2 linked regions of the Methylobacterium mesophilicum SR1.6/6 genome follow. Each later gene encodes a partner of the first gene's protein in a complex. Links are inferred from orthologs where the notes say so. Each region holds a gene or a part of one and is shown in the gene's direction. Other genes may lie near its edges.

Region 1 (8,053 bases):
TCGATCTCGAGCGTGAACATGGCCGGCATCCCTCTCGTAACCGTGCTCTGGTGCGCCCGGGTGGTCGGACGGCACCCGACGCGGCGCATCCGCCCCGGGGCGACCCGCGGGTCCCAACCGGCGGTCCTGCGCGCCACGCCGGATGCTGTAGGGATGAACCCGACGGTCGCCAAGCCCGGCCGCTCCGAAGAATCGCGCTCCCGCCTGTGACCGCGTGGATGCCTCAGACCCCGGTCCCGCGGGCGATGGCGCGCTTGACCACCCCTTGCACCTCCGGATTCGACAGGAACAGGTCGTGGTTGATCAGGCCGCCGCCGTAATCGGAGGCGTCGGCGACGCGCACGCCCAGCGCCTCCAGCTTCGCGCGGTCGACTGCGCCGGCCCGGACCCCGCCCGCCAGGGCCGCCGAGAGCTCGAGGGCGCGGTCGTTGGTGGCGGAGATCACGGTGATCTTCGAGACGTCGGGTCCCAGGCGCGCGACGCCGTTGGAGAAGAGGTCGAAATCGATGTCGGGGGCCGCCAGCACCACGGCGCCGATGCGCGACATCGCCGCCTCGCCGGCTTCGGCGCGCAGCATCCGGAGAGTTTCGAGGGTCAGGAGCGTGCCCATGGAATGCGCGACGATATTGATCCGGCCTCCGCTCGGCGATGCGGCGAGCGCCTTCAGCAGGTCCTCGAAGGCATCGCGCGACCAGAGCGCGCTCTCGCGATCGTAATTGTAGTCGAGCGTTGCGGCCGCCGAAGGCCACGTGAACAGGCCCGAGACGCCCCGGAAACGGATGCCGTCCGACAGGCGCGCGGCACTGACGGCGGCCGATTCGAACGATTCGCGGTAGCCGTGGACGTAGATCAGCACGTCGCGTCCCAGCGCGGCCTGCGCGAAGGCCTCAGCGGCGCCCGGTCCGGTCTCAGATTTCGGCACGGCCCCGATCGTCCAGTCGCCGGTGATGACGGAGGAGACCTTACCCAGCAGCGAGCGGTCGGGAGGCGAGAGGCGCACCTCGGCGAAGCTCAGGCCGCGGCCGCGGTCGCTGCTGAAGTATGGGGGCCGGGGCGGGTGACCCACGGGCTTGCGGGTCGTGGCGACCAGCAGCACCGGCATGACGTCGAGGGCCGACTGCTTCTCGGGCAGCGCCGCACCGGTGCCGAGATCATCGGTGACGCAGGCGCCGAGGGATGGAGCGAGGCCTGCGGCGCCCGCGAGGGCACCGAACCGGAGAAGGACGCGGCGTGAGACGGTCTGGCTCGACATGATCCGGGTACGCTCGGGCGGGGGGCACCCTCGTCGCGCAGGATCATGACCGTGGCGGGGCACGCCGCCTGTTGGTCGTTGTGGAGAACCCGCAAGGCCCGGCTTGTGGTCCCCCGGCCACAGGGCGCCGCGGGCTGATCGCGTGTCCGACCCTCTCGACGGCGGCCCGCGCCACAGCCATGAAGAGATCATGACGCCGTCCATCGACATCGAGAGCCTGCGCGAGCGCCTGCTGCGCGGCGACCGCGCCGCCCTGGCCCGGGCCATCACCCTGGCCGAGTCGAAGCGGGCCGATCACCGGGCGCTCGCGGCCGGCCTGATCGACTCGGTCCTGCCGGAGACCGGCAGGGCGATCCGCGTGGGGATCACCGGCGTGCCCGGGGTCGGCAAGTCGACCACCATCGATGCCCTCGGCTCGAACCTGACGGAGGCCGGCCACAAGGTGGCGGTCCTCGCGGTCGACCCGTCCTCCTCCCGCACCGGCGGCTCGATCCTCGGCGACAAGACCCGCATGGCGCGGCTCTCGCACGATCCGAACGCCTTCATCCGCCCCTCGCCGTCATCGGGTACGCTGGGCGGAGTCGCGGCCAAGACCCGCGAGACCATGCTGCTCTGCGAGGCGGCGGGATTCGACGTGATCCTGGTTGAGACCGTGGGCGTCGGTCAGTCGGAGACCGCGGTGGCCGACCTGACCGACTTCTTCCTCGTTCTGATGCTTCCCGGCGCCGGCGACGAGCTGCAGGGCATCAAGAAGGGCATCCTCGAACTCGCCGACATGATCGCGGTCAACAAGGCCGATGCCGGCGAGGCCGAGCAGCGGGCCAACGCGGCGGCCTCGGAATACCGCGCCGCCCTGCACATCCTCACCCCGGCCTTCGCCACGTGGACGCCACCGGTGGTGACGATCTCGGGCTTTCACAACCTACGGCTCGATGCCCTGTGGGCGAAGATCGTCGACCACCGGGAGAAGCTCACCGCCACCGGCGAGATCCAGGCGAAGCGGCGGACGCAGGACGTCAAGTGGATGTGGGCGCTGGTGGACGAGCGCCTGCACCAGCGACTCGTCGGCTCCCCGGAGGTCCGGCGCCGCACCGCCGAGGCGGAAGCGGGCGTCGCCCGCGGCGAGACCTCTCCCGCAGCCGGCGCGACCGCCATCGCCGAGCTGATCGGACTCTGAACCGCTCGGGGACGCCGGCCCCGGAATGCGCAGGTCGGCAGAAATTCATGATCGGTCGGGGGCACAAACGCGATCTCGTGCGTTCCGAGGACGACGGCGTATCGAGGGCGCCCGGTCCCGGCGCCGCGCCCACGTCCAGGAGAGTGCCATGGTTGATACGGATCGGATCGTCGGCGGTGCCAAGGAAGCCGCCGGCAAGGTTCAAGGTGCGGCCGGCGATTTCGTCGGTTCGAACCGCGACTCGGTCGAGGGACGGTTCCGCGAGGCTCAGGGCCAGGCGCAGAACGTCTATGGGCAGGTCAAGGACAGGGCGCGCGACATGGCCGACCGGGCCGGCGACTACGCGAGCGATGCCTACGATCGCGCCGGGGATCTGGCGGGGGACGCCTACGAGCGGGGTGGTTCCTATCTGCGCGACGGCCGCGCGGCCGTGGGGGCTCGCGTGGAGGAGAACCCGCTTGTGGCGCTGCTGATCGCCGGCGCGGTCGGGTACGGCCTCGCGCTGCTGATCCACAGCCGTCGCTGACCGAACGCGGCCCCGTCCGCCCTCGGGCGGGGCCGCCCCCCATTCCAGGGCTACTGCGCCGTCCAGCCGCCATCCATGCTGATGTTGGCGCCGGTGATCTGGCTCGCCGCGTCGGAGCACAGGAACACCGCGAGTGCGGCGACCTGATCGACCGTCACGAACTCCTTGGTCGGCTGCGCTTTGAGCAGCACGTCCTCGATCACCTGCTCCTTGGTCAGGCCGCGGGCCTTCATGGTGTCGGGGATCTGTGCCTCCACCAGCGGCGTCCAGACGTAGCCCGGCGAGATACAGTTCACCGTGATCCTATGAGGCGCGAGTTCGAGCGCGGCCGTCTTGCTCAAGCCGGCGATCCCGTGCTTGGCGGCGACGTAAGCCGACTTGAACGGCGAGGCGACCAGCGAGTGCGCCGAGGCCGTGTTGATGATCCGGCCCCAGCCCCGCGCCTTCATGCCCGGGATCGCGGCGTGCATCGCGTGGAAGGCCGAGGACAGGTTGATCGCGATGATCTGCTCCCACTTGTCCGCCGGGAATTCCTCGATCGGCGAGACGAACTGAATCCCTGCATTGTTGATCAGGACGTCGACGGATCCGAACGCCTGTTCCGCCTCCCGGACCATGGTGGTGATCGCCTCGGGCTTGCTCATGTCGGCGGCCGAGTAGCGGGCCTCGACGCCGTAGGCGCCCTCGATCCCCGCGCGGGTCTCCTCGATGGCATTCGCGTCCCCGAAACCGTTCAGCACGACGTTGGCGCCCTCCGCCGCCAGAGCCCGCGCGATGGCGAGGCCGATGCCGCTGGTGGAGCCTGTGACGAGGGCGGTCTTGGTCTTGAGGGTCATGGGACCTCCTGGGACGCGGACGCACCGTCGATCGGGACGGGCGCCGCGAGCGCGGCGGGACGAAACGGGGATCTAACTAGCGCGTGAAGGCGCCGCCGGCACAGAGGCGGCCGATGGCGGCGCGTCGCGGATGTCACCGGCCTCCGCCACGGCGCGCGCCGCGGCCGGAAATGCGATCTCGACCCGCAGCCCCGGAGCATTGTCGGAGAGGTGCAGGACCCCATGATGCAGGCGCACCACGGCGTTGACCAGGCTGAGTCCGAGCCCGAAACCCGGCCTCGACCGGGCATCCTCCAGCCGGACGAAGCGATCGAGGACGCGGGCGCGCTGTGCCTCCGGGATGCCTTGTCCGTGATCGGAGACGGCGAGCCGGATCGAGTCTTCGGCCCGCCACGCCTCGAGGGTCACCCGGGCCGCGCCTCCCTCTGCGGCAGCCCCGTATTTCAGGGCGTTGTCGACGAGATTGGCCAGGGTCTGGCCAATCAGCTCTCGGTTGCCGGCGATGATCAGCCCCTCCTCCGCGCGCACGTCGAGGACGAGTCCCTGATCCTCCGCCAGGGCCTCGTACAGCTCGCCGACGCCTCTGACCGCGGGGCCGATGTCCAGCGGCACCAGGATCTCCCGCGCACTGCCGGCCTCAAGCCGGGCGATCATCAGGAGCGCGTTGAACACCCGGATCAGCCCGTCCCCCTCCTCGATCACCGCCTCGAGCGCGGCACGCAGCTCGTCCGGCGTCGAGGACCGGCGCAGGGCCTCGTCGGCGCGGTTGCGCAGGCGCGTCAGCGGCGTCTTGAGGTCGTGGGCGATATTGTCGGAGACCTCACGCATCCCGCGCATCAGCTCGCCGATACGCTCCAGCATCAGGTTGAGGCTTGAGGCGAGGCGGTCGAGCTCGTCGCCGTTGCCGGCAACGGGGAGCCGGTCGTCGAGATCACCCGCCATGATGGCCCGGGTGGTCTGGGTCATGGCATCGACGCGCCGCAGGACGCGGCTCGCCGCGAGCCAGCCGCCGATTACGCCCAGGAGCACCACGGCGGCCAGCGAGGTGACGAAGGCCCGCCCGATCACCGCGCGCAGGCGGTCGCGCTCCTCGGTGTCGCGCCCCACGAGGAGCCGGAATCCGCCCGGCAGGGTGAAGACCCGCACGATCGCCCGGTGCGCCTCGGCATCCGAGTCGTTGCGGCCGTAGCGTGTCTCGCTCTGGCCGGGGGTCGCCAGCACGGCGGCGGGGACGTAGCCGACATTGCCGACGACGTGGTCGCCCCCGGCCGTGGTCACGAGGTAGAGCGAGGCCCCCGGCTCGCGCGAGCGCCGCTCCACCACGGTGATCAGCCGGCGCAAACCGCCGGCATTGTACTGTTCCGACAGGCCGTTGATCTCGGCGTCGATGGTCGAGACGATCTGGTCGTCGAGCACCGCGCGGGCGTTCCACGCGACGTAGCCCAACGCCAGGAAGGCGCAGAGTGCGAAGATAGCGAGATAGGCCAGCGACAGCTTGAACGCGGTGGTGCGGAACAGCTTCTGGAAGCGCGCGCCGCTCGTCTCTGGCGGGAGCGCGGCGTCGGCCCGTGGCGTGTTCACCCGGAGCTGCCCTCATCGACGCGCAGCACGTAGCCCGCGCCCCGGACCGTGTGGATGATCGGGGTGGGAAAACCCTTGTCGAGCTTGCCGCGAAGGCGCGAAACGTGGACGTCGATCACGTTGGTCTGCGGATCGAAGTGATAGTCCCAGACATGCTCCAGCAGCATGGTGCGCGTCACGACCTGCCCGGCATGGCGCATCAGGTACTCGAGGAGGCGGAACTCCCGCGGCTGCAGCAGGATCTCGCGCCCGGCGCGGGTCACACGATGTGAAAGGCGGTCAAGCTCCAGGTCGCCGATCCGGTAGCGCGTCTCCTCCGCGGCCCCGGTGCCGAACTGCCGCCGGGCCAGGGCCTCCGTACGGGCGAGCAACTCGGAGAACGCGTAGGGCTTCGGGAGGTAGTCGTCGCCGCCGGCACGAAGACCCTTCACCCGGTCGTCGACCTGCCCCAGCGCCGAGAGGATCAGCACGGGCGTCGCCACCTTCTGCTCGCGGAGCGAGCGGATCAGCGAGAGGCCGTCGAGCTTGGGCAGCATGCGGTCGACGATCAGCACGTCGTAGGCGCCTTCGCGCGCCAGGGCGTACCCGTCGAGGCCATCATGGGCGCTGTCGGCGACATGCCCGGTCTCGCGGAACGCCTTGACCAGGTAGGCCGCCGCCTCCCGATCGTCCTCGATGATGAGCAGTCGCATGGAACTGGTCCATAGCGTGCCACGCAATGCGGGGGAACGTGTCTCGGTCAGCATGGTCAAGCCGATCCCCTCCCCTATCGCCCCATGAGCCGATCGGATGAACGGGCCGGGTCCGCGGGGCGCGAATCCCGACCCGTTCCGAAGCGGCATTGAGGGTCCTCGGAGGGCGCGAGGTTCGCCGCGGCTTCGTCCGCGCGATCCGAGGAGCGGATCGGCGGCTCCGGCACCATCGCGCGCTGCCGATTACGGGACGCTCGCGGCGAGATGACTTCGCGGTAAGGCAAGCTCCGTGAGGGCCACGGTCCAAACGCGAAAAGGCCGCCCCGGAAGGAGCGGCCTTTTCGCGTCGTGTCTCGCGATGAGGGAATGGTTGGAGGTGTGTCCGGCAATTGCGATGGGCAGGCCTGGCGGCGACCGACTCTCCCGTGTCTTGAGACACAGTACCATGGGCGCTGGCGTGTTTAACGGCCGAGTTCGAGATGGGATCGGGTTCTGGGCACGCCGCTCAGGCCACCTCCCACGAAGGAATCAGCGAAATTCGCCCCGCGCAAGAGACGACCCGCGCAAGAGGCAAGCTTGGCTCGGCAGGAGCGCAGCCGCGGGCGTTCAACCGACGACCAAGCTACCCCGTGGGTAATTACGTGCCGCCGACATCTCGAAAGCAGACATCAACTCTGGATTGGTTTCGCTGCCGCCAAGTCGAGGGAGGCCTACCGCAGACGGAGTCGCCGGCCTACAGGCAAAGCACTTGATTAACCCTAATCCGGCTTGATGAACTTGCACTTGCCCCGCAGTGACCACGGTCCCCGCGCCCCTGCCTCGGCGCAGAACGTATCGACCGCCCGGGTAACACCCGGGAAGCGGCCGCCCAGGCGGTCGTAATCGTCGGCGATCAGGAGGCCTCCAGGTCGCAGGACCGGCCACCAGGCGCGCAGGTCCGCCGCGACGGACGCCTCCTCGTGCCCGGCATCGAGATGAATGACATCGGCGGTCACGCCGCGCAGACGCAGAAGTTCCGCGGCATTCACCGAGTCGAGCGGTAACGGCACGATGTGGTCCGTCATGCCTTCGCGCAGCACATTGGCCAGGAAGGTTCGGTAGAGGCTCGGATAGCCATGCTCGGTGGCGAGTTCCGCGAAAAGCGTCTCGTCCGCCCAATGATCGACGGCTCCGAGCCACGTATCGACCGCGATCACGGTGCCGGCGACGTTGTGCTCGGCCATGGATCGCGCAAGAAAGAGCGCGCTAGCTCCCTTCCAAGTCCCAATTTCGACGACCACGCGTGGCCGGAACTCGATCACCGCCTCCTCGAGGTAGGGATGGATGCTGCGCCAGCCTTGAAGGTCGCCGGCGCGTAGGTCCGTCGGGGGATCCGCGAAGGGGTCGCAACCGTGCCACAGGGCGGCGATCAGTTCCTGACGGGTCATGTCACTCTGATTTTAGGCTGTTGAGAAGGCGCAGGAGGGGCAGCCATGCGGGAAGAGCGGTGGGGTCACCCGACGGCGCAGGCCTGCGCGTAGAGCGCCTCGCATCGGTCGAGCCACCGTGCGCGGGTGAACAGGCGCAGGACACGCCCGCGCGGGACCGGCCGCGGGATCGCGATCGCCTCGCCGATAGCGCGGGCAAGACTCTCCTCGTCCCCCGGCGCAGCGAGGGATCCAGATTCGCCAACGACCTCCGGGACGGCGCCCCGGGCGAAGCCGGCGACCGGCAGGCCACAGGCCATCGCCTCGATCGCCGCCAGCCCGAACGGCTCGTCCCAGCACGGGGTGGCCAGGAACACGGAGGCGCGGCCGACCTCCGCAGCCAGATCCGCACCGCTGAGTTGACCGCCGTAGCGGATCGATCCTCCGAGCAACGGCGCGACCTGCCCCTCCCAATATCCGGGCTCCTCGATCGGGCCGAACAGGGTCAGCGGAAGCCCGGCCCGACGCGCCGCCGCGATCGCGTGCGGCGCGCCCTTGTCCGGCGTGATCCGCGCGCACCAGA
Region 2 (5,540 bases), 1.7 Mb from region 1 along the record:
GGTATTGCCCGGCGGACGACGCCTGATGGGGACCTGATGTCCCCGGCTCATGTGTTGAACCGCGCTGGCGGTGTCATAGGGACACCGGCGCGGTCACCGCGTTCACAGGGTGCGAGCACCCATTGGAATGTCGCGAAGGCCGGGCGCATACTACGAGCCCGCCGGGATGGCAAGCCGAGCGGCGCAAATTCGTCGGCGCCGCGTGGGCCCGGCGAACCGGTTGCGAGCCCCGGTTCGCCTTGGTCTCGCCGCGGGTCGGGGGGGGCGGCCGGGTAGCCTTGACCACAGGGGGAGTAGCCCGCTCCAAGCGTGTCTCTATAATGGCGTGACAAACGCCACAACGAGTCACCGCCATGACCTCCCGCATCCCGAACTTCGCCGAAATCCCGCTCGCCGGCGAATCGCTCGCGGTTGCGGCACCGGCGCTGTCCGAGCCCTGGATGACGCCGGAGGGAATCCCGGTGAAGGGCCATTACGGCCCGGCGGATCGGGAGGGCATCGAGTTCCTCGACACCTATCCGGGCATCGCGCCGTTCCTGCGCGGTCCCTACCCGACCATGTACGTCACCCAGCCCTGGACGATCCGGCAATATGCCGGCTTCTCCACCGCCGAGGATTCGAACGCGTTCTACCGCCGCAACCTCGCGGCCGGACAGAAGGGCCTGTCGGTGGCCTTCGACCTCGCCACCCACCGCGGCTACGACTCCGACCACCCCCGCGTCTCGGGTGACGTCGGCATGGCGGGCGTGGCGATCGATTCGATCTACGACATGCGCACGCTCTTCTCGGGGATTCCCCTGGACGAGATGACCGTGTCGATGACGATGAACGGCGCGGTTCTGCCGATCCTCGCCCTCTACATCGTTGCCGCCGAGGAGCAGGGCGTGCCGCCGCAGAAGCTCGCCGGCACCATTCAGAACGATATTCTTAAAGAATTCATGGTCCGCAACACGTACATCTATCCTCCCAAGGGATCGATGCGGATCATTTCCGATATTTTCGCGTATACCTCGAAAAATATGCCGAAGTTCAATTCGATCTCGATCTCCGGCTACCACATGCAGGAGGCGGGCGCGACGAACGACCTGGAGCTCGCCTACACGCTCGCCGACGGCGTCGAGTACATCAAGGCGGGCCTCGCGGCCGGGCTGACCATCGACCAGTTCGCCCCGCGCCTGTCGTTCTTCTGGGCGATCTCGACCAACTTCTTCATGGAGATCGCCAAGATGCGGGCCGCGCGCCTGATCTGGGCGAAGCTGGTCAAGAGTTTCGATCCGAAATCCGAAAAATCGCTGGCCCTGCGCACGCACTCGCAGACGTCGGGCTGGTCGCTCACCGCCCAGGACGTGTTCAACAACGTCACCCGCACCAACATCGAGGCGATGGCGGCGACGCAGGGGGGCACCCAGTCGCTCCACACCAACGCGCTCGACGAGGCGCTGGCGCTGCCCACCGACTTCTCGGCCCGGATCGCCCGCAACACGCAGCTGTTCCTGCAGCAGGAGAGCGGCACCACCCGGATCGTCGATCCGTGGGGGGGCTCCTACTACGTCGAGAAGCTGACCGCCGACATGGTCGCCCGGGCCTGGGAGCACATCCGCGAGGTCGACGGGCTTGGCGGCATGGCCAAGGCGATCGAGGCCGGCATCCCGAAGCTGCGGATCGAGGAGGCCGCCGCCCGGGCCCAGGCGCGGATCGATTCCGGCCGCCAGACCATCGTGGGCGTGAACAAGTTCCGGTCCGACGACGAGATGGCGATCGAGTTGCTGCGGGTCGATAACGGCAACGTCCGCCGGCTGCAGATCGACAAGCTCAAGCGCCTGCGCGCCGAGCGCGAAGAGGCGGCGGTGACGGCCCGGCTGGAGGCGCTCACCAAGGCCGCCGAGGGCACCGGGAACCTGCTGGAGCTCGCCGTCGAGGCGGCCCGCGCCAAGGCGACGGTGGGCGAGATTTCCGAGGCCCTGGAGAAGGCCTGGGGCCGGCATCGCGCCGAGATCCGCTCGATCTCCGGCGTCTACAAGCGCGAGGTGGGGGGCATGTCGCCTGTGGTCGAGGAAGTCCGGGCGCTGGTCGAGGCGTTCGAGGAGAACGACGGTCGCCGGCCGCGCATCCTGGTCGCCAAGATGGGCCAGGACGGGCACGACCGCGGCCAGAAGGTGATCGCCTCGGCCTTCGCCGATCTCGGCTTCGACGTGGATATCGGGCCGCTCTTCGCCACGCCGGCGGAGGCCGCCCGGCAGGCGGTGGAGAACGACGTGCACATCGTCGGCGTCTCGTCGCTGGCGGCCGGCCACCTGACGCTGGTGCCGGAGCTGAAGGCGGCGCTCACCGAACAGGGCCGCGACGACGTGATGATCGCCATCGGCGGCGTCATCCCGCCGGGCGACTACGAGGCGCTCACGGCGGCCGGCGCGGCGGCGATCTTCCCGCCGGGCACCGTGATCGCCGAGGCGGCCGCCAAGCTGATCCGCGCGCTGAACGACCGTCTGGGTTACGGGGCGCGGCAGGCGGCGGAGTAGGGAAAGCTTTCCCGAGGCGGCCGGACCGGCCGCCTCGCCCCATGCCCACCCTGGCCCTCATCCTGAGGTGCCGGAGCGAAGCGGAGGCCTCGAAGGAGGCCTCCAGGGATCGCGGCGAGGTCCGGAAGGCTGCTTCGCGGCGGCTTCGCCGCACCTCGGGATGAGGGCCAGGGTCCGACGTCCGTGCCCGAGGACTCCGCTCAGTTCAGCGCCTGCGGATCCGCCTCCGTGAGGAAGGCCCCGACCTCGTGGAGGAACTGCATGCGGTTCTTCTCCATCATCACCGTGTGGGTGCCCTCCCCCAGCTCGACGAAGCGCTTGTAGGGCGCGTGCGTGAGCTTGGTGAAGTACTCCTGCGCCTGGTAGCTCGGCAGGTCAGCGTCCCATTCGGCGTGGATGATCAGCACCGGCACGCGGATCTCGTCGGGGTCGTAGAGCGGCTTGCCGGCCGCCCAGTAGGCGTCCTTGTCGGCGACCGTGCCGTTCGGCGCGCGCAGGACCGGCGGCGACCGCTTCGCCCCGGCCGAGTCGGTCGCGAAGGTCGCGTCGGCCCACTGGTCCAACCAGCCCGCCGGGATCAGGTCGGCCTGCCTGTCCTCGGGCACGCCGGTCAGCCAGCGGGCCCGGGCGCTGTCCCGGTTGACGGTGCGATAGGCCCCCACCTTGCCGCCACCGCCGATCAGCCCCGGGGTGCGCGCGAGCCATTGCGGCGCGTAGAGGACGAGGCGGTTGACGCTGTCGTTGTGGGTGCTGGTGTAGAGCCCCATGGTGGAGGTTCCCCACGACCAGCCCATGAGGTCGATCTTCTCGACGCCGCGCCGCTTCCGGATGAAGTCGACGACCTGCCCGACCACCTTGGCGGCGTCGGGCGTGCGCATGAGGGGCGGGTTGTCGTCCGGCGGCGCGTCCATGGCGGCCGGGCGCCCGGACAGGCCGTAGCCCGGCAGGTCCACGCAGTAGACGTCGAAGCCGAGGCCCGCGAGGTAATCCATGGCCGACATCCCGCCGAGCGGCAGGTCGAAGGCCGTGGAGGACGGGTAGGTGGAGCCGTGCACGTAGAGCAGGATCCGGTCGCCCGGGAACCGGTCGATCCCGGCGGGGCGCTTGTTGCGGACGTAGATCTCGACCCCCGGCTCGCTCCAGGGCAGGCGGAACTCCTCCATCGTCAGCCGGCTCGACGGCGCTGCCGCCGGGGCCGGCGTCGCCGCGACTGCGGCTCCCGCGGCGAGGGCTCCGATCACGTGGCGACGGGCCAAGCCCCCGGTCGGGCCCTTGCCCTCCCGCGCCCCGTTCGGATCGGTCTGCGCGCGTCTGTCCGCCATGGTTTCCTCCGGCCCGCCTTGCGTGGCGGCTCCGGCCATTCAATCGACGGGTCCCGGCCGGCGCAACGCTCGGCGGCACGGGCGGCCGGACAGCCGGCGCATTCCGTCGCCCGATGCGGCCAAACCGGGTGAAAAACGTCCGTCCCTGTCGCCGGAGCTGGTGACGCCGCGCCTCCGGACGGGCATGGAGGCGGGAGATCCCGGGAGACGCCCGCCCATGACGACTCCGAAGACCGTCGCGACCGCCGCCTTCTCCGACCAGAAGCCGGGCACCTCTGGCCTGCGCAAGAAGGTGCCGGTGTTCCGGCAGCCGAACTACGTCGAGAACTTCGTCCAGGCGATCTTCGACACCCTGTCCGACAAGGACGGGGCAACCCTTGTGCTGGGCGGCGACGGACGCTTCCTGAACCGCGAGGTGGTGCAGAAGACGCTGCGCCTCGCCGCCGGCAACGGGTTCGGACGGGTTCTGGTCGGGCGCGGCGGCCTGCTCTCGACGCCCGCCGCCTCTTGCGTGATCCGGAAATCCAAGGCGCTCGGCGGCATCATTCTCTCGGCGAGTCACAACCCGGGCGGGCCGGAGGGTGATTTCGGCATCAAGTTCAACGCCGCCAACGGTGGGCCGGCACCCGAATCCCTCACCGACGCGATCTTCGCGCGGGCCAGGGCCCTGACCGAGTACCGCCTCGTGGAGGCCCCGGACCTCGACCTCGACACCCTGGGCGAGACCCGCCTCGGCGCCATGACGGTCACGGTCATCGACCCGGTGGCCGACTACGCCGAGCTGATGCGCACGCTGATCGACTTCGACGCGGTGTCGCGCCTGTTCGCCTCCGGTTTCCGCATGCGCTTCGACGCCATGAGCGCGGTGACCGGACCCTACGCGACTGCCATCCTGGAAGGGATGCTCGGCGCCCCCGCGGGCACGGTGGTCAACGCCGAGCCGAAGGAGGATTTCGGCGGCCACCACCCGGACCCGAACCCCGTCCACTGCCACGACCTGTTCGACCTGATGCAGGGGCCCGACGCCCCGGATTTCGGCGCCGCCTCCGACGGCGACGGCGACCGCAACATGATCGTGGCGCCGGGCCTGTTCGTGACGCCGAGCGACAGCCTCGCCCTCCTCGCCGCCCATGCCCACCGGGCGCCGGGCTACGCGGGCGGGCTCGCGGGTGTCGCCCGCTCCATGCCGACGAGCCGCGCCGCCGACCGGGTCGCGGCCGCCCTCGGCATTGAGGCCTACGAGACGCCCACCGGCTGGAAGTTCTTCGGGAACCTCCTCGACGCGGGCCTCATCACCCTGTGCGGCGAGGAGAGCGCCGGCACCGGCTCGAACCACGTGCGGGAGAAGGATGGGCTCTGGGCGGTGTTGCTGTGGCTCAACATCCTGGCGGCCACGGGCGAGCGCGCCGACGCGCTGGTGCGGGCGCATTGGCGCGCCTACGGGCGCGACTACTACGCCCGCCACGATTACGAGGAGGTCGACTCGGACGCCGCCAACGGCCTGATGGACGCGTTGCGCGAGAAGCTCGCCGGGCTTCCGGGCACACGGATCGGCGACCTCACGGTGTCGACGGCGGACGAGTTCGCCTACCGGGATCCGGTGGACGGCTCGCTGACCGAGCGCCAGGGCATCCGGATCCACTTCGCCGAGGATGCACGGGCGGTGTTCCGGCTCTCGGGCACCGGCACCGCCGGGGCG

What was found.
Region 2: the proteins of meaB (region 1) and scpA are in contact, whole or in part, in a crystal structure (PDB 8DPB), measured with the Methylorubrum extorquens proteins. The link is inferred for Methylobacterium mesophilicum SR1.6/6 from one-to-one orthologs. Residues at the interface, in SOR26638.1 of Methylorubrum extorquens: Arg20, Ala21, Ala24, Arg25, Thr28, Ser32, Arg33, Arg34, His37, Thr98, Gly99, Gly100, Ser101, Ile102, Leu103, Lys106, Thr107, Ala110, Ala113, Ile114, Asp115, Arg116, Ala118, Phe119, Ile120, Arg121, Pro122, Pro124; in SOR27001.1 of Methylorubrum extorquens: Glu577, Glu578, Asn579, Asp580, Gly581, Arg582, Arg583, Arg585, His596, Ala604, Ser605, Ala608, Asp609, Gly611, Phe612, Asp613, Val614, Asp615, Ile616, Gly617, Pro618, Leu619, Glu625, Arg628, Gln629, Val631, Glu632, Asn633, Asp634, Glu661.

What each region holds. Positions count from the first base shown.
Region 1 is NZ_CP043538.1:6,516,714-6,524,766, reverse strand. What follows is about bases 593-3,435. They hold meaB (methylmalonyl Co-A mutase-associated GTPase MeaB), read left to right. Parts: upstream 593-1,442; coding sequence 1,443-2,429; downstream 2,430-3,435. Other genes in these bases: MMSR116_RS31025 (3-hydroxybutyrate dehydrogenase), read right to left, coding at 3,006-3,435; MMSR116_RS31030 (CsbD family protein), read left to right, coding at 2,578-2,955; MMSR116_RS31040 (alpha/beta hydrolase), read right to left, coding at 593-1,252. Outside these bases: MMSR116_RS31050 (hypothetical protein), read right to left, coding at 1-20; MMSR116_RS31045 (hypothetical protein), read left to right, coding at 19-210; more of MMSR116_RS31040, read right to left, coding at 224-592; more of MMSR116_RS31025, read right to left, coding at 3,436-3,791; MMSR116_RS31020 (sensor histidine kinase), read right to left, coding at 3,864-5,372; MMSR116_RS31015 (response regulator transcription factor), read right to left, coding at 5,369-6,064; MMSR116_RS31005 (class I SAM-dependent methyltransferase), read right to left, coding at 6,823-7,491; MMSR116_RS31000 (glycosyltransferase), read right to left, coding at 7,557-8,053. UniProt on the Escherichia coli protein: Binds and hydrolyzes GTP. Likely functions as a G-protein chaperone that assists AdoCbl cofactor delivery to the methylmalonyl-CoA mutase (MCM) ScpA and reactivation of the enzyme during catalysis.
Region 2 is NZ_CP043538.1:4,808,408-4,813,947, reverse strand. The notes cover bases 1-2,936. They hold scpA (methylmalonyl-CoA mutase), read left to right. Parts: upstream 1-353; coding sequence 354-2,519; downstream 2,520-2,936. Other genes in these bases: MMSR116_RS22825 (alpha/beta hydrolase), read right to left, coding at 2,720-2,936. Outside these bases: more of MMSR116_RS22825, read right to left, coding at 2,937-3,841; MMSR116_RS22820 (alpha-D-glucose phosphate-specific phosphoglucomutase), read left to right, coding at 4,059-5,540. UniProt on the Escherichia coli protein: Catalyzes the interconversion of succinyl-CoA and methylmalonyl-CoA. Could be part of a pathway that converts succinate to propionate.